3 regions of the Paenibacillus sp. 1182 genome follow, and region 2 is predicted to be linked to each of the others. Evidence: predicted binding sites of a transcription regulator. Region 2 holds the regulator's gene; each other region holds the start of a gene.
The links. The regulator Rex, encoded in region 2, represses fermentation and respiration genes when NADH is low (regulators of the CRP and FNR family bind a similar motif). The targets are predictions, from matches to a motif close to TTGTGAAATATTTCACAA.
Positions count from the first base shown of each region.

Region 1: the regulator Rex is predicted to act here: its motif matches at 2,416-2,433, upstream of JOD82_RS21220 (cytochrome ubiquinol oxidase subunit I).
Region 3: the regulator Rex is predicted to act here: its motif matches at 3,486-3,503, upstream of JOD82_RS22780 (DoxX family membrane protein).

Region 1 covers NZ_JAFICR010000011.1:152,581-160,777, reverse strand. Annotated here, with positions in the region: gene cydB (cytochrome d ubiquinol oxidase subunit II) at 1-952, opposite strand, end outside; gene JOD82_RS21220 (cytochrome ubiquinol oxidase subunit I) at 939-2,345, opposite strand; gene JOD82_RS21215 (response regulator transcription factor) at 2,750-4,408, opposite strand; gene JOD82_RS21210 (cache domain-containing sensor histidine kinase) at 4,401-6,191, opposite strand; gene def (peptide deformylase) at 6,361-6,942, opposite strand; gene JOD82_RS21200 (polysaccharide pyruvyl transferase family protein) at 7,284-8,197, opposite strand, start outside.
Region 2 covers NZ_JAFICR010000001.1:206,129-214,325, forward strand. Annotated here, with positions in the region: gene JOD82_RS01070 (tetratricopeptide repeat protein) at 1-471, shown strand, start outside; gene dinG (ATP-dependent DNA helicase DinG) at 629-3,496, shown strand; gene JOD82_RS01080 (redox-sensing transcriptional repressor Rex) at 3,540-4,193, shown strand; gene JOD82_RS01085 (amidohydrolase) at 4,180-5,481, shown strand; gene JOD82_RS01090 (cell wall elongation regulator TseB-like domain-containing protein) at 5,519-6,043, shown strand; gene JOD82_RS01095 (hypothetical protein) at 6,490-7,023, shown strand; gene JOD82_RS01100 (AAA family ATPase) at 7,016-8,197, shown strand, end outside.
Region 3 covers NZ_JAFICR010000013.1:28,129-36,325, forward strand. Annotated here, with positions in the region: gene JOD82_RS22765 (alpha/beta hydrolase) at 1-768, shown strand, start outside; gene JOD82_RS22770 (dioxygenase family protein) at 861-1,652, shown strand; gene JOD82_RS22775 (hypothetical protein) at 1,725-2,648, opposite strand; gene JOD82_RS22780 (DoxX family membrane protein) at 2,863-3,381, opposite strand; gene JOD82_RS22785 (DUF3048 domain-containing protein) at 3,630-4,724, shown strand; gene JOD82_RS22790 (DUF47 domain-containing protein) at 4,913-5,527, shown strand; gene JOD82_RS22795 (inorganic phosphate transporter) at 5,541-6,530, shown strand; gene JOD82_RS22800 (hypothetical protein) at 6,563-6,706, opposite strand; gene JOD82_RS22805 (amino acid ABC transporter substrate-binding protein/permease) at 6,770-8,197, shown strand, end outside.

The DNA.
Region 1 (8,197 bases), on a different contig from region 2:
GATAAGCCAGCACAAAGGGTAAAAGCGTTGCTGCAACAATCGTCATGGCTTTCAGTGTGTAATGACTGGAGCTTGCATTATAAATCGTCAAATCAAAAGCACTGTTAATCGAGCTCACCATAAATCTTGGGAACAAACCGACGAATAACGAAACGAAGGTCAGCAAAATCACTGCACCTGTCATCCCGAAGGCCCATCCTTCGCGGCGCTGCTTCAGGAAGTACCACGTCAGCACATAGGCGACAATTCCGACTGCTACCGCAGCATACATAAAGGGACCGCGACGCGCAAATAAATCCGTTGCAAAATAAGTCCATACCACCATGCCCGCAAGTAAAATGCCCAATACCGGAAGAAATTTGGATGCCATCACGCGAGCACGATCCCGTACTTCTCCAATCGTCCGCAGAGAAATAAACGTCAGTCCGTGCATTAGGCACATTCCGACCACTGTCAGTCCAATCCATACGGTATATCCATTGAATACATCGGAAAATCCAGCTTTCAAATCCATGTTTTGCTGAATAGGTACACCTTTCACCAAAGCCGCAAAAGCCATACCGAACAGCATCGGCGGTAGAAAGCTGCCAATCAGAATGCAGGCATCCCACGTTCCTGTCCACCATTTTCCTTCAGCCTTTCCGCGGAACTCAAAAGAAACTCCACGCAAGATCAAACCTAGCAAAATAAACACAAATACGAGATAATATCCGCTGAACATAGTCGCATAAAAATGCGGAAAAGCGGCAAACATTGCACCTGCTGCTGTAATCAGCCACACTTCGTTGGCATCCCAGAATGGACCAATCGTATTGATCATCAAACGTTTTTGTTGGTCGTTACGCGGCACCAATCCTGTGGCCATTCCTACGCCAAAATCAAAGCCCTCCAGAAAAAAGAAGCCGGTAAACAGCACAGCGATCAATAAGAACCATAAATCATTTAGCGACAATGGTGTCACCCCCTTGAGCAAAAGGATCATGAATTACCGTTTGCTGATGTGGCTCAATATCTGGACCTTTACGAGCCGTACGGTAAAACAGAAACGCCAGCACACCTGTTAAAATTAAATACAATGTAGTAAATGAGATGAACGAGAATAGCACTTCTCCTGCCACAACGGTAGGCGAAACAGAATCTTTCGTTTGAAGCAAACCAAATACCGTCCACGGTTGGCGACCTATTTCAGTCATGATCCAACCTGAAGTATTCCCAATGAATGGAAGGGATATCCCCCATATCATCAGACGGAAGAACCAGCGATGTGAACCTTCCAGCTTTTTACGGAACGTCAGGTAAGCCCCGTATAAGGCGAGTGCAATCATGCCACATCCAGCCGCAATCATAATGCGGAAGCTCCAAAACGTGGTACGTACTGGCGGGATATAATCGCCCGGACCATACGTTTTTTCATATTGGGCTTGCAGCTCATTCATACCAGGCACAGAGCCGGTAAATTTACTATAGGATAGAAAACTCAAAGCAAAAGGAACTTTAATCTCAAAGGTATTTCCCTTGTTTCCAGGATCAATCCATGCGATAACGGTCCAAGGAGCGGGGTCACCACTGTTCTCCCATAAGCCCTCACTGGCAGCCATCTTCATCGGTTGTGTTTTCACTAAATATTGAGCCTGTCCATGACCAAACAACGGAATAGCAATGGCGCTAATTAATGCAACAATAATACTCAATTTAAAAGAAGGTTTAAAAAAGTCCAGATTCTTTTTGTGCATCAGCTTCCATGCACTGATACCCGCGATCAGAAATGCTCCTGTCGCAAAAGCAGCAAACAATGTATGTGGGAATTCCCATAACAGTTGTTCATTCGTTAGCAGAGCAGCAAAATCTTTCATTTCTGCACGTCCATTTTGAATCTCATAGCCTACTGGACGCTGCATGAAGGAATTAGCAGCTAGAATCCACAATGCCGATAACATCGTACCGATAGATACCAACCACATACAAATTAAATGGACCGTTTTGGACAATCTTTCCCAACCGAATACCCATAATCCGATAAATGTCGATTCCAGGAAAAATGCAAGCAGCGCTTCAATCGCCAGCGGCGTACCAAATACATCACCCACAAAACGGGAAAAGTCCGACCAGTTCATCCCGAACTGAAATTCTTGCAAAATCCCGGTGACTACGCCCAGTGCAAAGTTAATCAGCAGAAACGTTCCCCAGAATTGAGCCATTTTTTTGTACAAGTCATTTTTCTTAATAACATACATAGTCTCCATAATTGCCACCAATAACGACAATCCAATGGAGATCGGCACATAAACAAAGTGAAGAATCGTTGTGGTTGCAAACTGCAACCGTGCCAAATCCAATACGTCCATGATGTTGCTCCTCCCCCTGTACTTCTCTTAACATTGATTTATAGTGTCTGTAATCTGAAGTCTTCTACATTTGTGACAGTATTCACATTCTTACATATGCAGCGGTCACCTTTTAGAAAATGACTCACTCAACTACCTTCACCATGGTGTCATGATCCGGCTTCAGATTATCCCCATTATATAGAATAAATTTAAATGAAATAGAATCGAAAATGTGAACATCGTGTCAAAGCTGTGTCATAACGATGGCGATTTGATGAAAACAGCCTAAATCCCATAATAAATGTGACATTTCCTATTGATCTATCTTTTTTTCATCATGCAAAAAAAGCCTCTCTTCGTTCGGAGGTCGTACCTCCGACATCTGTAAGAGAGACTTCATAGCGTTAAACCTAGGGATTCTATCAACAGCCATCTGTTCCTCCGTTCTTTTGAACCCGATTACGATAGGAGGAAGGTGACATTCCACCATACTTTTTAAATTTACTATGAAAATAATCTGCATTCGCATACCCTACGCGTTCCGCCACCTGGTGTACCTTAATTCCTTGTGCAAGCAGCTCCCTCGCTCGCTCAATCCTCACCTTATCCAGGTAGACATTAAAGGCCTCGCCAGTATGACTTTTGAACAGCTTGCCCAAATAGCCACTATTGTAATTGAACATATCTGCCAGTAACTCCAGTCGCAAATTTTCATCGTAATGACCATGTATAAAGTCAATCATTTGTTTCATGATGATGTCCTTGCCACCAGGATCAGTCTGGCCAATCCATTGCAACACATGCTCCAGCGAGTGATCCACCAGCTCGCCCAATGTGGAATAAGCATATACATCGGTTATAAAGCTGGAGTGCTCCTCCAGCACGGTTCGACTGTGATCCTGTCCGGCTGCATACTTGTTCAACGCCAGTGTGAATGTTTGGGCGAATGCCGCCTTGATTGCGGATTCTGTGCGATAAATCCGCGGAAATTGGACTTCCATTTCCTTAATGACACGGGTTGCAGCTTCACTATTAGCCATATCTAGCGCATAGTACAGCTTTTCTGCATAACGTATGGGATCATCTGTGGCACTATCAGACGCTCCACTCATTTCAGTCTCGACTGTCTCCAATTCGTGTAGGTCTCCAGGAAGCATGACTCTTTCTGCCCGGAACAAAAACGTACGCTCCAATAATCGCAGTGCCTGCTCAAAAGATCTGGGAATGTCGTTAAGAATGGCTACAGGATCACCGGCAGCCGCATAAATTTCCGTTGCCCACGGCTTTAGGTCCTGTCGCCAAACAGCCAGTAGCTGAACAGCATCTTTCTCCGTTTTTAACGTGGCGGGAAGCAAAAGGCCCACATATATTCCCGCCTCAAACACGATACCTCTACCCTGCTCATGGCACAATTCTGTTAGCCGCTGCTTTGCTGCCGACTGCCGGGCTTGCCGATCCCAGTCAGGTATACGTAAATCTATCAGAATAATCTGATAGCTACTCCAGTCTAATGCTGGTAACGCTGGCTGTTGTCCATGTTTTCCGTTACCGCTTTGATGTTCAGCCTGCTTGGATGCTCTGTGCAGAGAATCGCTGCTTTCTACAGCATTACGAGTATACTCTCGATGAACCGGAAACAATAGAGCTTCGATCCAATTACGCTCATGAGAAGGCGGACTTCCCCATTTGCCGACTTCTTTCTCATCCTCAATGTTTTGCCGTACCCGCTTCAACTCTGTCGTCATTTCTTCCTCATCAACTGGCTTCAGTAGATAGCCATCTACTCCGAAGCCCATGGCTTGCCGTGCATAATCAAAGTCTGCATATCCGCTTAATATGAGAAAATGATACGGCTCCCCGTTCTTTTCACGTATACTACGTATAACCTCCAGTCCACTCATCCCGGGCATACGAATATCTACAATGACTAGCTCCGGCCGATGCTCTCCGAACTTATCCAGAGCCTCGCGTCCATTCCCTGCCGTATCGACAATACGGAAGCCACAATCCCCCCAGTCAATAATGGAGGACAATCCTTCACGAATCGCTGGCTCGTCATCTACAATCATGGCTTTATACATTCGACTCTTCCTCCCTTGGTATGGAAAAGTATACGGTTGTTCCTACTTGTAATGCGCTTTCAATATGCAATCCATAACGTTCACCATACATCAATGTCAGACGTTGATGTACATTACGCAGGCCAATACTACTCCCTTCCGGCTCATCCGTCCCCCTGATCCGAGCTAGCAGACGGGTCAGTTGCCCAGCTTCCATGCCAATCCCATCATCTTCTACTTTAATTTTCAACTCTCTTTGTTCTATTGCAATATTTACCTTCACGGTAACCGGCTCTTCCTTATTTTCCAGTCCATGAATGACCGCATTTTCCACCAGCGGTTGTATGATTAAGGGAGGAATCGACATGTCCGTCGCATCTTCTTCCAAATTCACTTCATAGATCAAGCGATTTCCAAATCTGAATTGCTGAATTTGCAAATAGGATCGCACCATATCCAGCTCCTGTAGTACCGTCGTTTTACCACTGCCAATCTCCAGATTCCGGCGCATCAGCCTGCCAAGCAAACGCACCGTCGTTGCAATTTCCGCTTCCCCATTCAGATGTGCTTTCATTCGAATAGATTCTAATGCATTAAACAGAAAGTGTGGATTAATTTGGCTGGCCATCATTTTTAACTTGATATCCTTTTGTGCCAATTCCAGCCTGTTATTGTGCTCACTCGTCTCATAGACCTGCGCCATGAGTTGGCGAATACTACTCACCATATAGTTGAAACGGCGGGATAAATCCCCGATCTCGTCCCTTCCCTCCACACTCGATACCACATGAAAATCGCCCGCGGCTACCTTACCCAGCTCATAGCTCAACCGCTGTAGGCGTTTGGTAATCAGCCAGGAAATGATGGTGATCAGAATCAGTGCCATAACCAGCACTGCAAGAACACATAAAGCACCAATCAGGCTGATTCGATTGGCTCCCTGTACAATATGCTCCGTTGAAAACACTGAAATAATCGTAAATCCGCTCACACTGGAGGCGGGCAGCAGCTCATCCACGATGATGTTGGAGGGCATTCCGTTGATTTTCGCTTCATATATCCCCTTACCCGCACGCTGGACATCAAAGCCCAAATGTAAATCGCCCAACGTCTGCCCCACCGACTGCGGACGAGTAGCTGCGACCACAATCCCGTTACGATCCGCAATCAATGTTTCAAAAGGCTCCTTGCTCAGCATATGATTCAACTCGGTCTGGCTCAGCGATATCATCAGAACTCCCTTGGTATTGTATTCGGGAAATGGAATTTGCCGTACCAGGCTTAAGCGATTAACCGGGTTATCCTCCTTATCCTGAATGTAAAACCAGTTAATCGCCGTCCCCTTCAAAGCCGTCTGGAACCACTGCTGCCGCTCAATGTTAGAGTCCACTGGAATAAACTCCAGATTATTGACAAGCGTCGGATTGTACGAATAGAACCGAATGGTAGCAACCTCTCTATATTGCTGAGTGTACTCATTAAAATCCTTGTATTGATGATACGCATTCATCAGCTCTACCATACCCGGATACCGTCGGTTTGCCATTTCCCTCAGCCTTTTATCGAACATCAACCCATTTGAAATATCCGTTGGCACACGTAGTAAATTTGCCGTCTGGCTTTTGATCTTTTCCACATTGTTTACCGTCTGGGCAATTGCACTATTCAATGCCTGCTCTCGCAAATAAAAAGTTACGCAGCCGCCAACCACCAGCACCGGAATCATGACAATTAGTACGTAGGAGAACAGCAGCTTATTCCGCATACGCATATTACTCATCAGAAGCCATACTCCACGATTCATGCCATCCCTCCCACAAGATAAGCGCTTACATTTTTTGCGTGTTTTCACATCCTCCATCTCGACCTATATGTATGTATCCAGTTTAATGCTTCGTAACCTCTATATCTATGTTTTTTGCAAAATTTAAAAAATGTGGCGAACAGAGTCACCACACTTTACGATTCCTAAACTATTTACGTACAAAAGGTTCGATATGCACTCCCTGCGGTAGCTTGTGCGGATCTTCCGGGTTGATACGGTCATAGAACATAATACCATCCAAATGGTCCATTTCATGCTGTACAACAATCGCTGCATAACCTTTGAACGTCAATAGCTCCTGTGTTCCGTCTGGTAAAGTGGCCTTAATACGAATTTTTTCGTAACGCGGTACATATCCGGCTACGTACCGATCTACCGACAAGCACCCCTCACCCTGCTCCAAATAAATCATGGACGTGGAGTGGCTGACTAACTTCGGATTAAACAACGCATACTCTACCGTTTTGTCTCCATCTTCATAATAAATAGCGCACATTCTTTTGTTCAAACCTACCTGGTTTGCAGATAACCCCACACCCGGGCGCAGTTCATAGCGGGTAGCCAGCTCTTCATTTTGGCTATTTTTCAGATAATCCAGCATCCATTGCATCTGTTGAAGATCCTCTTCAGATAGTGGCAAGCATACCGGATCAACCTTCGTACGCAAAATAGACTCCCCTTCACGCACGATATCCTTCGTGAGAAGCATGTCCATCGATTGATTACTCATTCGTCAGCCTCGATTCATTAAAATAAATATATTTTCATGTGATGTACTGCCATGTAATATGTGATGCGGTGCAAAAACTGTGGGATTTCCCGATTTTCTGCAAGTTTTATCCCATAAATTATATCTATTCATGAAATGAATTGTCAAAATAAAGCGACGTTTTTTGGGGGGGGAAATTGGCGCAATAAAGACCTCTACGGGGGCGTCCTACTCTTTTAGATTAAGTCATTAAATATACACTGCCATTATTATTTATCACATTAAATGATTTTGTCTCTATATAAAAGCCTCCTAAATCATTTCAATGATCAGGAGGCTTTTGAAAATAATTTTTCTTACTATTAAGATGGCTGCTCCAACGCACTTGGAGCTTCACTAAACAGCTTCGCCTTTGGATTCGGGTGTGTCCAGGTATTATAATATTGCGAGTTCTTGCCGTAGGAATTGTCAATGACAACGTGCGGCATATCAAGCAGGCAGGCCAGAATGTGACCGTGTAGCCGTGAAGTGCGAACCTCGCGATAAGAACTGAACAGCGTAACCGCCTTGTTCATGAGATGGTCGGTGTACTTGTACCAGAATGTACGGGTAGGCAACGGGCCGCCGATTTTCTTATTCAGTCGGTAAAACTTTTGGAAATAGACGATCCCCTTCACTTCCAGCGGAGTGAATAAAGTATCCCAGTCCAGACGGTGTGAGGCATCAGCCTCGTCATCGAATTTTTTTTGGCCCCCCACCGTTTCAATATCCGTACGCAGGAAGTACAGTACGTCCTTCACGGTTTCCGTAGTCGGCTTCAATGGCCAGAGCTGGTGAGCCATATCAGGACATAGTGTGATACTGCACTGGTTCAGCTTGTCCTTAGCCCACTGATAAGAGCGAGTATCCCGCACAAACATATGTAGATCCGGGTGAGCATTAAACAGGGCAGCGACCTCATTAGCCTTCTGTTCAGATTGAAAGTGGATCGTTTGCGGCATAATCACAATTCGGTGGTTAGGGAAATCGCGAACGATGCGTTCCCGCAAATTTTGGTGATTTGAATAGAGATCGCCGAAGTTGCCGCCGCCGTGACACACGATAATCCAGTCACCCGGGATTTGAAGCTGATCGGGAATATCCATGGCGCTATAACGGGCACGGACACGGATGCCATTATCCTTGAAGAACGCCTCAGTGCCTTTCATGATGAGTACATCCCCACCGTTATTATAGACGGGATAGTCGACATAAATGATGTTCGAACCTTGGGGGA
Region 2 (8,197 bases):
AAAATGGTGTGCCTGCGTGCGGCCGGCTTTTCCGCGGAGACCGATATGTCTGACACGGAGCTGCCTGAAAAAGAGCTGCCGGCTTTTAGTCGGGGGCAAGGGTATTATCGATTACTTATGTACCCTGAGGCGATCCAACAATTTGAGCAGGTACTACAGCATTTTCCGAACAGTTGGCAGAGTCGCATGTATATGGGAATGGCCTATTTTCAACTAGATGATCCAGCAGAAGCTGTATACCATTTTCAGAAGGTGCTGGACCTGACTGAGCAGGCAGGACTAAAAGCGGTCATCTATAATGCGCTAGGCTGTCTGTTGGCAAAGCAGGCTGACGTAGAGGAGGCGCAAAAATGTTTTGCTCTCGCACATCAGTTCGATCCTGCGTTACCCGAGCCGCTGCACAATATGGAAGCCTGTTTGTCCGGTACCGAAAAGCTTCGATACGACAGCTCCATAATGACCTGGATGTAGTTGTCAGACACCGAGTAAGACGATGCATGCCCACCTCCTGAGGCGGCGTATGCATCGTCTTTTTTGGCTGTCTTAATTTCCAAACACGCGATCTTCTGCTATGCTAATATACGGAGTTATTATTTTTGTAAGTGTCATAAGAAAGGATTAAGCCCGAATGAAATTTGCGGTATTGGATTTTGAAACGACAGGCACCCAGTCCGCGGATGACATCATTCAAGTCGGACTTGCAATTATAGATCATGATAACAGCATTTCCCGTGTTTACGGCTCTTATGTGAACCCTGGCAGATCTATTCCACCTTTTATCACTGGATTGACCGGAATTACAGACGATGACGTGAAGGATGCACCTGCACTTGAAGAAATGATGATGGAGCTTGTGCCTATGCTGGACGATGTTGTACTGGTCGGTCATAATGTGGCGTTTGATTTTAATTTTTTGCAAAACGCTCTGGATCGGTGCGGATACTTGCCATTTAGCGGAAGAATCTTGGATACAATGGATTTTCTGAAAATTATGTTTCCATCACTATCTTCGTATCAGTTGGGTTTTGTGTCTTCTGAGTTCGGGCTGGCACATGATCGCCCTCACCAAGCAGACAGCGACGCATTGGCTACGGCTGAGGTGTTTTTAAAGTGTCTGGGTGAGCTTCAAGCATTACCTCTGATAACGATACAGCGGCTTAGTGATTTGTTTGCAGAGGAAGACAGTGACCTTGGATGGTTTCTTGATGGGGTGCGTGAAGAGAAAGAGCTTGATCCTATTCAGGATTTGGAGGGATATCAGTTTTTTCGTCAGCTTGCGCTAAAAGTGGAAGATTGGACGGAGCTAGCTGCTCCGCGTAGAGAAGATGACCCGAATCCACTGTCAGGTGTTTCCTTTGAGGAGTACATGGATGATGTGCGGGACAATTTGCGTTCATCCTTGAGCCAATATGAGGAGCGCGAGGCGCAGATACAGATGATTGAGGGTGTGAATCAGGCACTGAGTGAAGACAAGCATCTGCTGATTGAAGCAGGTACAGGCACAGGGAAGTCCCTGGGTTATTTGCTCCCATCGCTGTATCACAGTGTGAAAAAGGGACAGCGCGTTATGGTGAGTACACATACGATCAACCTGCAGGAGCAATTACGCGAGCGCGACATTCCGATGCTGACCAAGGTGATTCCGTTTCCGTTCCGGGCTGCTATTTTCAAGGGTCGGGGACATTATTTGTGTCTGCGTAAGTTTGAACATAAAATAAATAGAAGAGACTTCGCGACACCGAAGGAAGATTTAATTACAGCGGCTCAGATGATCGTCTGGTTGACGCTAACAGAAACCGGTGATGATGAAGAACTGAATCTGAGCAACCGTGGAGGGGATTTCTGGGAAACGGTGGCGAGTGATTCAGAGTCCTGTCTTGGTCGTTCTTGCCCATGGTTCCGCAAATGTTATTATCATCGTGCACGCCATGAAGCAGGAATAGCGGATGTTGTTATTACGAATCATTCTAAGTTGTTCACAGACGTCAAAGCCAGTCATCAGTTATTGCCGAGCTATGAACATCTGGTGATAGATGAAGCCCATCACCTGGAGGAAGTAGCTGGTAAACACCTAGGTATGCATATGAAATATTTCACACTCGTGCATACACTGACGCGACTGTTCAAAGACAGCAAGAATGGACAACTGCCTTCACTTCGTCAACAGTTGGCGAAATCGGGACACGAGAAGTCGGCAGATTGGGCCTCAACCATTGATCAGCTGTATCCGCTCGTGTTAGAGGTGAAGGAAACTTGGGACCTGCTAAGCGACAAACTGTTTGGCATGTTGCCGGAGCGAAGTGATGCGACACCGGGTGAAACAGGACAGTTTTCTTCCCGTCTCAAACCTTCGGCCAAGCCTGCAAAGTGGGATCAGGCGGGAGCTTTGGAAAATCAGCTATATGTAACAATGAGCGAAATTTTGCGCAAGGGCGACAAGCTGATGCTGGACGTCAAGGAAGAACATGACGATTATGCGGCGGATAGCCTTATTACAGATATCACGGGTCTGCTCAAGGATTTGGCGGGGATTCGAGAAAATTTGCGCTTTTTTATCCGACTCGATGATGAAACAACCGTATACTGGCTCGAGGCGAGCGGGCAATTCCGTAGTAAATCATTGCAATTTTATGCGGTACCCGTCGATGTGAGCCGCCAGTTGAAAGAAATGTTTTTTGACAAAAAAAGAAGCATTATTCTGACTTCTGCTACCTTGTCGGTAGATAAGTCGTTTCAGTACATGATCGATCAGCTCGGCTTACAGGAGGCCGCAGATCAAGAGCGGCTGATGACTTCGCAGCTCCCGTCACCCTTTAATTACAGGGATCAGGTGTTGCTGGTTATTCCACGGGATTTCCCAAGTGTGAAGGGCAGTGTAGGAGATGCGCATTTTGTAGATATGCTCGTTAGCTCTCTAGGAGCGACTGCTCAGGCGACACGTGGGAGAATGCTCGTTCTGTTTACGTCCTATCGGATGCTCCGGCAAGTGTATGAGCCGCTCAAAGAGGCCTTAGCATCCAGCGAAATTACTGTGCTGGGACAAGGTGTGGACAGTGGAAGTCGCAGCAAGCTAACCCGCCGGTTTCAGGAAGCGAAAGCTTCTGTATTGCTGGGGACCAGCAGTTTCTGGGAAGGCGTCGATATTCCGGGGAAGGCTCTGACTTGTCTAGCCATTGTTCGCTTGCCGTTTCAACCGCCGAATCACCCGCTGCTGGAGGCAAAAAGCGAACTGCTCCAGCAGCAGAAGAAGAATCCATTTATGAAGCTGTCTGTACCGCAAGCGGTCATTCGCTTCAAACAGGGATTTGGTCGGTTGGTACGTACAGCGAACGACCACGGGGTCGTTATCGTTTATGATACGCGTGTGATTGAATCCTATTACGGAAAGCACTTTTTGTACTCGTTACCGGGACCAAAAATGGAGCATATGCCATCGGAGCAAATGGTGCCCCGCATCGCCGAATGGCTCCAATCCGCCCCGGAGACAGAGGCATAACGGACGGACATAAGTATGTTCGTTACAATTAGGGGGAGCAAGTATGAAATCAGATAAAATTTCAGAGGCTGTCGTACGGAGGTTACCCGTATATTTACGTTATCTGAATGCACTGCACAAACGGGAGGTGGCTACGGTCTCTTCTCAAGAGTTGGGACAGAGGCTAGATTTGAACCCGGCCCAAATCCGTAAAGATCTTGCTTATTTTGGAGATTTTGGTCGGAAGGGTATTGGTTATGATGTTTCTTATCTCATTGAGAAAATACGCCATATCCTGAAAATCGACCAACAAATTAATGTAGTATTGGTCGGAGCGGGTAATCTGGGGCAAGCCCTTTCGAATTATAACGCTTATTTAAAAGACAATATGAAGATTGTAGCGGTATTTGATGCGTTTCCGGATAAGGTAGGAACCAAGATCAATACATTGGTCGTGCAACCGATGGATGAACTGGAAGCGACTGTGAAAGAAAAACACATTCGAATCGGGATTATTACCGTACCTGATTTTGAAGCACAGCACGTGGCTGACAGGCTTATTGAGAGCGGAATTGGAGCGATCCTGAACTTTGCACCGACTACTCTCAAGGCACCAGCCAACATTCGGATTCATGCCACAGACTTTACAACTGATTTGCTTAGCCTCGCTTATTATTTGGAGGACGGAAAGGAAGAAACCCAATATGACAGTGAATAAATGGATGATTAAAAACGGATCTTTTGCCATAAATGGACCAGAAGCAGGGGTAGTCCATGGTTTTATGATTGTGGAGGATAGTCGTATTACTTATATTGGCGAAACCTTGCCTGCGGGTGAGGAAGAGACGGAAGCGATCGATGGTAAAGGGCTATTGTTTTTACCTGGTCTGATCAATACTCATGGTCATGCGGCGATGTCTCTACTGCGTGGGCATGGAGATGATTTGGCACTTCAAGTATGGCTTCAAGAAAAAATGTGGCCTATGGAAGCCAAGTTTACTTCTACAGACGTGTACTGGGGTACGTCCTTGTCTGTGCTGGAAATGCTGAAAGGTGGAACAACAACCTTCCTCGATATGTACGATCATATGGATGAAGTGGCTCGTGTGGCTGAAGAGTCAGGTATTCGTGCAAGTCTGATGCGTGGAGCAATTGGACTATGTTCGGAGGAAGAACAGCGAATCAAGCTGGCAGAGGCCGTGACTTTTGCACGTAACTGGCACGGTAAAGCAGACGGGCGTATTACTACGATGATGTCTCCGCACGCGCCATATACATGTCCACCTGCGTTTATTGAAAAATTCGTACAAGCTGCGCATGATCTGGACTTGCCACTGCATACGCACATGTCTGAGACGATCGCCGAAGTAGAGCAAAACGTACGCGACTACGGTTTGCGTCCGGTTGCACACTTGGATAAGCTTGGCTTTTTCTCCCGTCCTTCGCTTGTTGCCCATGGCGTTCATTTGAACGACGAAGAAATAGCTTTACTGGCAGAACGTGGTGTAGCGGTTTCCCACAATCCTGGCAGCAACTTGAAGCTGGCAAGTGGTGTGGCAAGAGTGCCTGAATTGCTGCGTGCAGGGGTTACGGTTTCTCTCGGAACGGATGGTCCTGCCAGCAATAATAACCTGGATATGTTCGAGGAAATGCGTCTGGCAGCACTTATTCACAAGGGTGTATCCGGTGACCCTACGGCAGTTCCTGCAAGTGAAGCGCTGCGTCTGGCAACAGAATACGGTGCAAAGTCGATTGGTTTAAAAGAAGTAGGAGCGTTGGCAGCAGGCAACAAGGCTGACTTTATCGCGTTGGATCTGAATCAGGCACATTTCTTGCCGCGTACAGATCTTATTTCCCATGCGGTATACTCTGCAAGCGCCAAGGACGTGGCTCATGTGTGGGTAGACGGTCGTCAGGTTGTGAAAAACGGCGAATGCCTGACTATGGACGAGGAACGTATCAAACATGAGGCACAAGCCGCCTTTGAAGGGCTGCTGTCGCGCTAATTCAGGTGTCACATCCCCTTAGAGAGGAAGCACGGGTTTGAAAAATAAGAAAAAATGGATAGCGGTCGCCATTTTGGCCGTGATACTGATCCTGGTCAGCATTTTCTGGTATTATTCCTATGTTACTCAAGACCAGGTGGCTGAGAAAAATGCCGCTATCATTAAGGCCAAGCAATCAGGTGGTCTGGTTAGCACGACTCAAACATGGAAGTCTGTGTGGGATCAGGTTTATTGGGTGGTTCAAGGGAAAAATGCACAGAATGAAAATATAATGGTATGGGTTCCTTTTCAAAAAGTGGAGGGACAACCTAACGTACCTGCCGCAGATAATAGCGGTGTTCATACCGAGCTGCTGAAGAACGGAGTCGACGAGCAAAAAATGACGGCGCTAATTCAGCAGCAGCTTCCAGGTGTGAAAATTGTAAGCCTCCAGCCGAGTGTGTTCAATGGCGAATATGTGTGGCAGCTGTTTTACGATGATGGAAGCCATCATTACTATGCCTTTTACCGTTTTTCAGATGGGGGAGCGACGGGGGTAAAGTATACTTTGCCCAATAACTGAGCTGGTTGAGGATCAGCAGATGTGGAATGAATGACTAGTAAATGATTAAAAGCTCAAGAAAAAGACGTAAATGCGATGAAATTCGTATTTACGTCTTTTAGTCTTGCTATGCCGTAAAGATGAGCTGAATGCCAGCGAAGCATCTTTACCTACCCAACTTCTCTCCTAAGGCAAATTCATCTTTATGGCGGGCAACAGCGATCGTAAGATCAAATCCTACGCTCAGCGTTTCGCCTCCACCTTAACCAAAGATTTTGCCTCATCACAACTCCTCCACACATTGCCTTCGATATTAGATATACGTTATGATATACTATATTTTATAAGTGATAGACAAAAATGATAGAAAAAAGAATTGCTGATCGCTGTAAGATCATGCAATTTGGTTGTTTGTTGACATTCGTCCCGTTTCTTCTGTGTTTTACATTTTGAGAGGAGGATGTTGTTTGAAATTGCGTGCAGTTCCTATCGTTGTGGCGGCAGTTTTGGCAGCTTTGCTGCTATTTGGGGGATGGTTCATTTACCGTCAGGTTACAATGCAAAGCCCTCTGGAAAAACTGGTTTCTCAATATCCAGGCGTGACAAGCGCTCAAATAGATATTAAACAGGATCAGGTTGTATTGAAACTAGATCTCAAACCGCAGGCGGATGTGGCCGGATTAGTCGATGTGGTTAAGCAAAAAGGGCAAACCATCATTGGCAGCCGTACCATTAAGCTGGATATTGAAGATCGTTCCAATTCAGCACTGAATCAATGGTGGTCTGAGGCCATGTTTCCTGTAGCCGAAGCGATGGAAAATAAAAAGTATACTCAAATTTCATCTACAGTTGAGCAGATGAAAAAGAAAAAGACGGGTATCAAAGCTGATACCGACATGGATTCGAACAATGTCTATATCCGACTCAGCGAAGGTAAAGCGACCAAGTTTATCGTATTGCCACGTCAATCTCAGCAAATGGGGGTATGGCCTAATGCCTAGATGGATCAAGGAAACATTAATCGGCATAGTGCCGGTGACTATTATATTTCTCGTTTTTATTGGGGTGAATATTATCCCTCTTCTAGTTGCTGGCGTGATGCTCAGCGGCTTGTTAATGCTCATGCATGCGCGTGGTGGCTTGGCCGTAGGTGCTGGGCAAGAACGTAAACGCAAAAAAAGTGGTCCGGACAAACTGACTTTTGAGGAAATCGGTGGGCAGGAAAGCGCTAAGCAGGAGCTGCGTGAGGCCCTGGACTTTTTGAATCGACATGATGAAATTTCTAAGTTTGGTATCCGTCCATTAAAAGGTGTTCTGCTCACAGGTCCTCCGGGAACAGGGAAAACACTGATGGCGAAAGCAGCCGCACACTATACTAATTCTGTATTTGTTGCAGCCTCAGGTAGTGAATTTGTTGAAATGTACGTTGGTGTTGGCGCGGGTCGTGTCCGTGAGTTGTTTCGGGAGGCACGTACTCGTGCAGCCAAGGAAAAGAAGGAAAATGCGATTATTTTTATTGACGAGATCGACGTAATTGGTGGTAAACGTGAGGGTGGACAGCAACGAGAATATGATCAGACTTTGAATCAGTTGCTGACAGAAATGGATGGCATTTATTCGGCAGATACACCGCGAATTTTGATCATTGCAGCAACAAACCGTAAAGAAATGCTGGACAGTGCCTTAACGCGTCCAGGGCGTTTTGACCGTCATATTCAAGTGGATTTGCCTGACAAGAAGGGCCGTCTTCATATTCTTAAAATTCATGCCAAAAACAAACCGATTCAGGAAGATGCGAATCTGGACAAAATTGCTGAGGAATCTTACGGGTTTTCCGGCGCACAGCTGGAGAGCGTGATGAATGAAGCGGCAATCTATGCGATGAGACAGGATCAGAAAATGATTGCGCAGAAGCATCTGTCGATGGCAATTGACAAAGTAATGATGGGTGAAAAGACAGATCGAGAATCGACGTTGGAAGAGAAAAAACGTGTAGCGATTCATGAACTGGGACATGCTATTATGGCCGAAATTGTTCGTCCCGGTAGCGTAAGCCAGGTAGCACTTAGCCCACGTGGGAAAGCGCTTGGCTATGTGCGCCACAATCCACAGCAAGAGCATTATTTATACACCAAGCAGTTCCTGGAGGAGCAGATCATGATCTCGCTCGCAGGG
Region 3 (8,197 bases), on a different contig from region 2:
TATCCAAACCGTACAAATGAGGGAGAGCGTCAGAGACGAGTTCCCCTCGTTGTTATATGTCACGGTTTTGTAGGCAATCGTATCGGCGTAGATCGATTATTCGTCAAGACTGCGCGTGAACTGGCCGAAGGGGGATATTTTGTCCTGCGCTTTGATTTTGCCGGTTGTGGGGAGAGCACAGGTGAATACGGCAAGCAGGGGCTCGAGTCCATGATTAATCAGACACGTACCGTATTGGATTACGCCGTCAATTGTGCGGACATTGACCCGACCAAGGTGACGCTGATCGGTCACAGTCTGGGGGGCGCGGTTGCTCTTCTCACAGCCGTACGGGACAAGAGAGTACAAAATCTGGTCCTTTGGTCAGCAGTGGGCTATCCGTTCAATGACATCGTCAAAATTACGGAGCGAAGCGTGTACGATGAGTCTGTTAAAACTGGTCATGCCGATTATTTGGGCTATAAGTTTACGCCTGCTTACTTTGAGTCGTTAGCTCAATTTCAGCCGTTCCAGGAGGCCGTTAAATTTAACGGGGATGTGCTCGTCATTCATGGAACCTCGGATGATATTATTCCTGTCGATTATGCATTTCTGTTTCAAAAGATATTCTGGATGCGTCCAGAGGGACGCTGTGATAAAGAGATTATTTTCCAGGGAGATCACACTTTCTCGTCAGGTAAAGAGCGGCAACGGCTCATTGATCGGACGCTTGAATGGCTGGATGAACAGGAAAATATTCAACGTGATTGGCAGCACTGGATGATCTGATTTCAGTGTGTAACGGATTGTATTGGAAATTGCGCCTCCGCCGGAGTAAAATGGAAGAGTAACACTATACTGGCGTGTGGAGGTTGGCAGCGATGACATTACCCTCAATTTTTGTTGCGCATGGTTCACCGACACTGGCTGTAGAAAATAACGCATATACCAGCTTTCTTGCAAAGCTGGGCGCGAGCCTGCCCCGACCCAAAGGAATTGTCATTTTTTCCGCGCATTGGGATAGCCCCGATCAATGTATTGGCGCGGATGATCAGCATGCAGCGTTGCACGATTTCTATGGCTTTCCTGAAGAAATGTACTCAATCGATTACCCTGCACCAGGCGATCCAAAGCTGTATGAGGAGATAGAGCATCTGTTCAGTCAGCATAACTTGTTCCACCAGCCGGTTCGGAACCGGGGACTGGATCATGGAGCATGGGTGGTTTTGCGGCATATATATCCTGATGCGGACATACCGGTCGTACCGTTATCTATTGATTCTCGGCGCGCTCCTCAAGAGCAATACGAGATTGGACGGATGCTGGCGCCGTTGCGAGAACAAGGGATTTTGATTATCGGTAGCGGCGGATTGGTCCACAACTTGCGGACACTCAAGCAGACGAGTGAGCCAGCCGATTGGGCCGTTCAATATGATGACTGGATTGCACAGCAGCTTCAAGACTGGAATTTACGTCACTTATTCCAATATGACAAGAAGGCTCCATATGCCAAACAAGCGGTACCTTCTTATGGAATAGAGCATTTTTCACCTTTGTTTTATGCGATGGGGGCTGCGGATCAGGAGCGCTCCGCGCATAAGCTTTTTCAGTCGTATGTCCTTGGCTCGCTGAGTCTCAATTGTTGGGCTTTTGGTCAAGAAAGTGATACGTAAATGTAAAAAAGAACTTCCGAATCCACATGCTGTGTGGGAATGGAAGTTCTTTTGTGTTTTTTGCGTCTTCGATTAATTAGAAGGCACGTTCTTTTTTAGCCAAGTGGATACCTGCGAAGTACGTTGATCTCCATTTTGATCCAACAGTGTCATAAATGCTTTCAGCTTTTGAATATAGGTGCTCTTCGAATCCATATTACGTTGAACGAACCATTGATACCCTTTTTTGGCATACGGATGAATCTTCCCGGTATCATGATCGAATAATGGCGTATTGTTCGTGCCGTAGAAAGTATAGAAAAAGTACAGATCGTGCAATTTTTTTATAGCTTGTGTACGATTGGAATGTGGATATTGGTTTAAAAACAATTCCTGTGCCAGCACTCGTCCGGCTAACTGTTGATAGCCGATACGGAGCGCGGCATCTTTGGTAGCAGCCTGTCCGGATTCCATCGACATGATGTCAATATAGCTGCGGATATCTACCGTGGTGTGCTTCCCGAATACTTTATATTTTTCATAGTTGATGATTGGGTAATACATGCCTTCTGCGGTTTCAAGTTTGTAGCCGGCATCTCTTGTTTGAGTTAGCAACTTTTTCAGGTTCGCATCGCTTGTACGGCTGATTACATTTGTGAACGAATCACCGGGTTTATAGATTTGATTTATTTTGGTTTGAACAGAGGTCGGGTATAGGGTCTGTGCATAGGAATCCAATTGCTGGTTCTGTGCATTTTCCAGATGAAGCACCATGAGGGTAGCTTGAGAAGCTGGAATGGATTGAATATGCTTTTGCAAATAAGTGAATGCCTGAGATAGCTTGCCGGGTTGGCCTAGTAGCTGCTCGAAGGTCTTGGAGATATGTTGTACACTTTCTGCCTGAGATGTCGTAGTAGACGTCGCCGCTTGGGCTGATGCCGTATATCCCGATCCCATAGTCTGCACTGTGAAAGTTACTGCTGCGAGCATGAGATAGGCTTTGGTGATTTTTTTCATGATATAACCCTCCATTACGTTCTTTGATGTAACTGTAGTGTATAGGGTAAATGTATCGTGAGCATTCCATGTTGTATCCAACTTGTAAACGTTTGGGGAGGATAATGAATCCGATAAAAGAGTCCGAGTTAGGAGGAGCTAAAATCCTCCTTGTGAGCATAACAGCGCAAAAAATAACCATTATCCCGGAGGATAACGGTTATTTGGGGGATGTTTAAGCGATTTTTCGACTAGGGTCCGCTGGAAAGGTATCTTTATTTTTACCAAACAGTCCACGCAGGAAGGGCAGTACCCAACGGTCAAAGCCAATTCTTCCGGCATTTGCGCCAGCAACTACGAGGAAGATTTCAAACAGCAGGTAGATTGCATTGGTGCTTACTGTACCCGAGAACAGGAACGAGAAGTTCATAACCATGGCCATCAAAGCAGCCAGTGTAGTCAATGTACCGAGAAGCAGGCCAACCCCGACCAAGAACTCACCCAACGGGATCAGGACGTTGAACAAACCTACATTCGGCAGGGCAAAGGCTTCGAGGAACGATCCCCACCAGCCTTGTACAGCGGGATGGTCTCCACCTGTTTTAGCAATGGCCCCCGAGATAAATCCGCCTGCATCGAATCCACCTGTCAGCTTTTCAAGTCCGTGAGTCATCCATTCATAACCTAGATAAACCCGTACGACAGTCAGCAACCACATTGCGACTTTGTTCTCACGTAACCAGCTATTAAACATTCAAACCACTCCTCTTTCTTAATCTATAATGTTGGTTGTATTTCATTTTGTTGGGATGATCATCTTTGCTACACCTTTATTGTAGTAGGTTCAGTTACAGTTATTTGTGATAAAAATCACAAAGTCTGAATATTTTTAAAATTTTAATGTCTTCAGATAAGTATTCTATAGAGAGGTCATGCTTCAATCAAGACAAAAACAGGAAATAAAGCTTATAATGAGAAAAATAACGAAGTGGAGGGATGAACTTGTCCGGGCCCATTTCCCAACGAAATCATTGGTTGCGTGTAATGGCCTCAGCTCTGTTATGCATGACGCTGATGTCTTGTTCTGCTATGTCCAATACGGGAGATACTGAACCCGTTCCTCAACCGACCAAGCATAAAACAGAGAAGGAGGCGCTTGAACCGCCGAAGGAGCAGTCTACTCCGGCATTTACAGCTCCGCTTACCGGTCTTCCGGTGGAGCAGCCAGTTTTGGAGCGACCGCTCGCTGTCATGATTAACAATGCTCCAGCAGCACGTCCGCAGGCAGGACTTAGTCAGGCAGATATGGTATATGAAGTTCTTGCAGAAGGCGGAATTACCCGTCTGGTCGCTTTTTTCCAAAGTCATGGCGGAGATGTAAAGGTTGGTCCGGTCCGTAGCATTCGTCCGTATTTGATTGAGCTGGGCGAAACTTATGGTGCGTTGCCGATACACGCAGGGGGAAGCACAGATGCCTATGCGATTTTACAGCAGCAGCGGAAGGAACATTTAGATGAGATTTCAAATGGAGGGGCATACTTCTGGCGAAGCAAAGATCGTCGTCCTCCGCATAATCTATACACGGACGTGAATAGACTGCGCAAAGGAAGCGATAGTAAAGGGTATGCTACGCATACGGACGTTCCAGTATATACTTACCTTAAATCTGGCGAAACCCCAGTTATGGTGGACGAGACTGCAACATCTTTACAAATCCGGTTTTTGCTTAAAAGCTACCGGGTATCTTATACCTATGATCCAGCGGATCAACAATATAAGCGTTTTGTGAACGAAAAGTCACATGTGGATCAAAATAATAACCAACAGCTCTCAGCAGCCAATGTCATTGTGATGAGCACCAGGCATCGAACGTTGGATGATGTAGGCAGATTAAGTGTTGAACTGGACGGCAGCGGAGAGGCCATGGTGTTTCAACAAGGACAGTTAATACAGGCTGAGTGGCAACATACGCCAGGTGATGCGATTCGTTTTATGAAGAATGGGGTTGAAATTCCGTTAACGCCAGGTACATCCTATATACATGTGGTGCCTGCAGATACGCCACTAAAGGAACATGTAACCATAGAAGCGAATTAGAAAACGAATTACACCTTTTTAGGAAAAAATTGTCGGATAATGAGCTTATATGTCGGGCACTGTATACGTATATCATGAAATTTGCTTTTACAAACATTACAAAAACATTGATGAGTGTGATAAGATAGCAAAGGTTGTCTATTGCAGTCGAAACAGGTTGCGGATATTTTCGTAAAGGGGTAATCGTTATGAGATTGAAGAAAAAGGATATATTCTTCGAGACGTTGGAAAATATGGCAGATACGATCGTGCAAGCAGCCGATTATTTTGCCCAACATACTTCAAATCTTCAAGATGTGACTTTGTTTACAAATGAAATGAAGAAGTATGAAAATAAGTGTGATGATTACACACACACGATTATTACTGAACTGAACAAGACCTTCATTACGCCGTTGGAACGCGACGACATCATGGAACTGACAACAACCATGGATGATGTGTTGGACGGTCTTGAAGCGACGGCTTCCCGTTTTTATATGTACAACATTACGGAGCCGGACGAGTATATTGTGCAGTTCGCTGATATTTTGCGTCAATCAGCTTACGAAATTCAGAAAGCTGTACATTTGCTTTCGCAGAAAAAATTGCTGGCCATTCGTGAATACACTATTCGTCTGAATGATTTGGAAAATCAGGGGGATGAATTGTTGCGTATTTGCATCAAAAACCTGTTTGCAACTGTAACTGACCCTATTGAACTGATTAAACGCAAAGAATTGTACGAACGCCTTGAAACGACAACGGATTCATGCGAGGATGTTGCAAATATGCTGGAATCCATCATTATGCGTAACTCGTAAGGAGTCCTTTTACATGGATACAAGTTTACTGGTATTGGGTATTGTTATTTTTCTTGCTCTGGCATTTGATTTTATTAATGGGTTTCATGATACGGCGAACGCGATTGCAACTTCGGTATCGACCCGTGCATTGACCCCGCGACGTGCGATTATTATGGCTGCGGTCATGAACTTTCTCGGGGCAATATTGTTTACAGGGGTTGCGAAGACGATTGGTGGAAGTGTGGCTGATCCAACCAAGCTTACGAATGGAATTGATATCGTCATTGCGACGCTGATCGCTGCGATTATCTGGAACCTCTTAACCTGGTGGTTCGGTATTCCTTCATCCTCTTCTCATGCATTGATTGGTGCATTGGCTGGAGCGGTGTATGTAGGTGCAGGATCGGAAAAATTAAACTGGAGCGGCTTCATCGGGATTGTCGAAGGACTTATTTTCTCCCCGTTGATTGCTTTTGTTGTCGGTTACATCGTGATGATGATTTTAAAATACATCTTCGCTCATCGTAGTCCGCATACGGTGAACAAAGGGTTCCGTACAATGCAGGTCATTACAGCAGCGCTTCAGTCGTTCACGCATGGTACGAATGATGCTCAAAAGGCGATGGGGATTATTACATTCGCACTCGTTTCGTCGGGGTATCAGGACCATTTGGAAGTACCCATGTGGGTAAAAATTTCAGCCGCAACAGCCATGGCGCTAGGTACATCTATCGGGGGCTGGAAAATCATCAAGACGATGGGAACCAAGATTTTTAAAATCGAGCCAATTAACGGATTTGCAGCCGACATTTCGGGAGCCTCTGTTATTTTCACAGCTACATTGCTTCATTTGCCCGTAAGTACCACTCATGCCATTACTTCGGCTATTTTGGGTGTGGGTTCTGCGAAGCGTTTTTCCGCTGTGCGTTGGTCGCTGGCCGGTCGAATTATTATTACTTGGGTGATAACGATACCGATTGCTGCGCTGTTATCTGGATTGATTTTCAAAATTCTTTTCTAGTTCGTTATTATTTCTTGAAAAATAGGTACACACTATAGAACACACAATAAGCTTCCGTCCGCTTTTTGCGGCAGGGGCTTATTGGCATTCTGGGGCAAAACGGCTTCTTCAAAGTTTACACCTCCAGATAGTTCCATGAAACGTTTTTCAAAAATACCTGACATCAAAGTAGTCAATTTTTAATAACTCCTGTAAAATAAACAGAAAACTTTGAACCGTTCAACTGACTGGAGGAAATTATGCAAAAATCTAGAAAACTAATAGCACTTATCATTTGTTTGTTTTTTGTGGTTGCCCTGGCCGGTAATTTCGGTGTAGTGGCACATGCAGAAAATAAAACAAAGTATGATATCGGCACGGATACAACGTTCGCGCCTTTTGAGTTTGAAGATGTAGATGGTAAATTCGTCGGAATTGATATGGATTTGCTGGCAGCTATTGCCAAGGATCAGAATTTTGAATATACCATTAAGCCTCTTGGCTTTAACGCGGCAGTGCAGGCCCTTGAAACGAATCAAGTGGATGGTGTCATTGCCGGGATGAGTATTACCGATGAACGCAAGCGGAAATTTGATTTTTCTGAGCCTTATTTTGATTCAGGCGTCGTCATGGCGGTCCGCAAGGATAATGATACGGTTAAACGCTATGAGGACTTGAAAGGGCAGCGTGTCGCTGTCAAAACAGGCACGGAAGGTTATACATTCGCAGAATCCATTAAGGCCAAATATGGCTTTACTACAGTACCGTTCGACGATTCTTCTCAAATGTATGATGAAGTTAAAACAGGTAATTCGGTTGCCTGCTTTGATGACTATCCGGTACTGGCATACGGTGTAAACCAGAATAACGGCCTTAAGCTGGTAACAGATAAGGAAAAAGGTGCTTCTTACGGGTTTGCTGTTAACCAGGGCAAGAACCAGGAGTTGCTGGAGAAATTTAATGCAGGGCTTGTTAATCTGCGTAATAGCGGGGAATACGATAAGATATTGGCTAAATACCTTGGCGAATCGGGCAAAGGTGTGGCGCCTGTAGAGACCAGCCGCTGGGGACTGATTTCCGCTTCGCTGCCTTCGCTGATTAAAGGCATGGGAAATACGTTGCTGTACACACTTGTATCTTTACTCGTAGCCTTTATTCTAGGGTTGGTGTTTGGCTTTATGAAAGTAAGCCATAACAAGGTGTTCCGTGGTATTGCAACTGTTTTCGTCGATATATTCCGCGGTATTCCGCTGATCGTGCTTGCTTTCTTTATTTACTTTGGTATTCCACAGGCACTGGATTTCAAAATGCCGCTTTTTGTTGCAGCTGTATTGACGCTATCCCTGAATGCGGGTGCGTATGTAACTGAGATTATCCGTGGCGGTATTCAGTCCATTGATCCGGGACAAATGGAAGCAGCTCGTTCGCTTGGTCTACCCTATCGGACAGCTATGCTTAAAATCATTTTGCCACAAGCTGTGAAAATCATGATCCCGTCGTTTATCAATCAGTTGGTTATTACGTTGAAGGATACGTCCATTTTGTCTGTTATCGGTCTGGTCGAATTGACCCAATCGGGTAAGATCATTATTGCGCGGACATTCCAATCCTTTGATATTTGGCTGGTAGTAGCGGTGATGTATCTTATCGTCATTACAGTCCTGACCAAAATTTCCAACCGTCTTGAA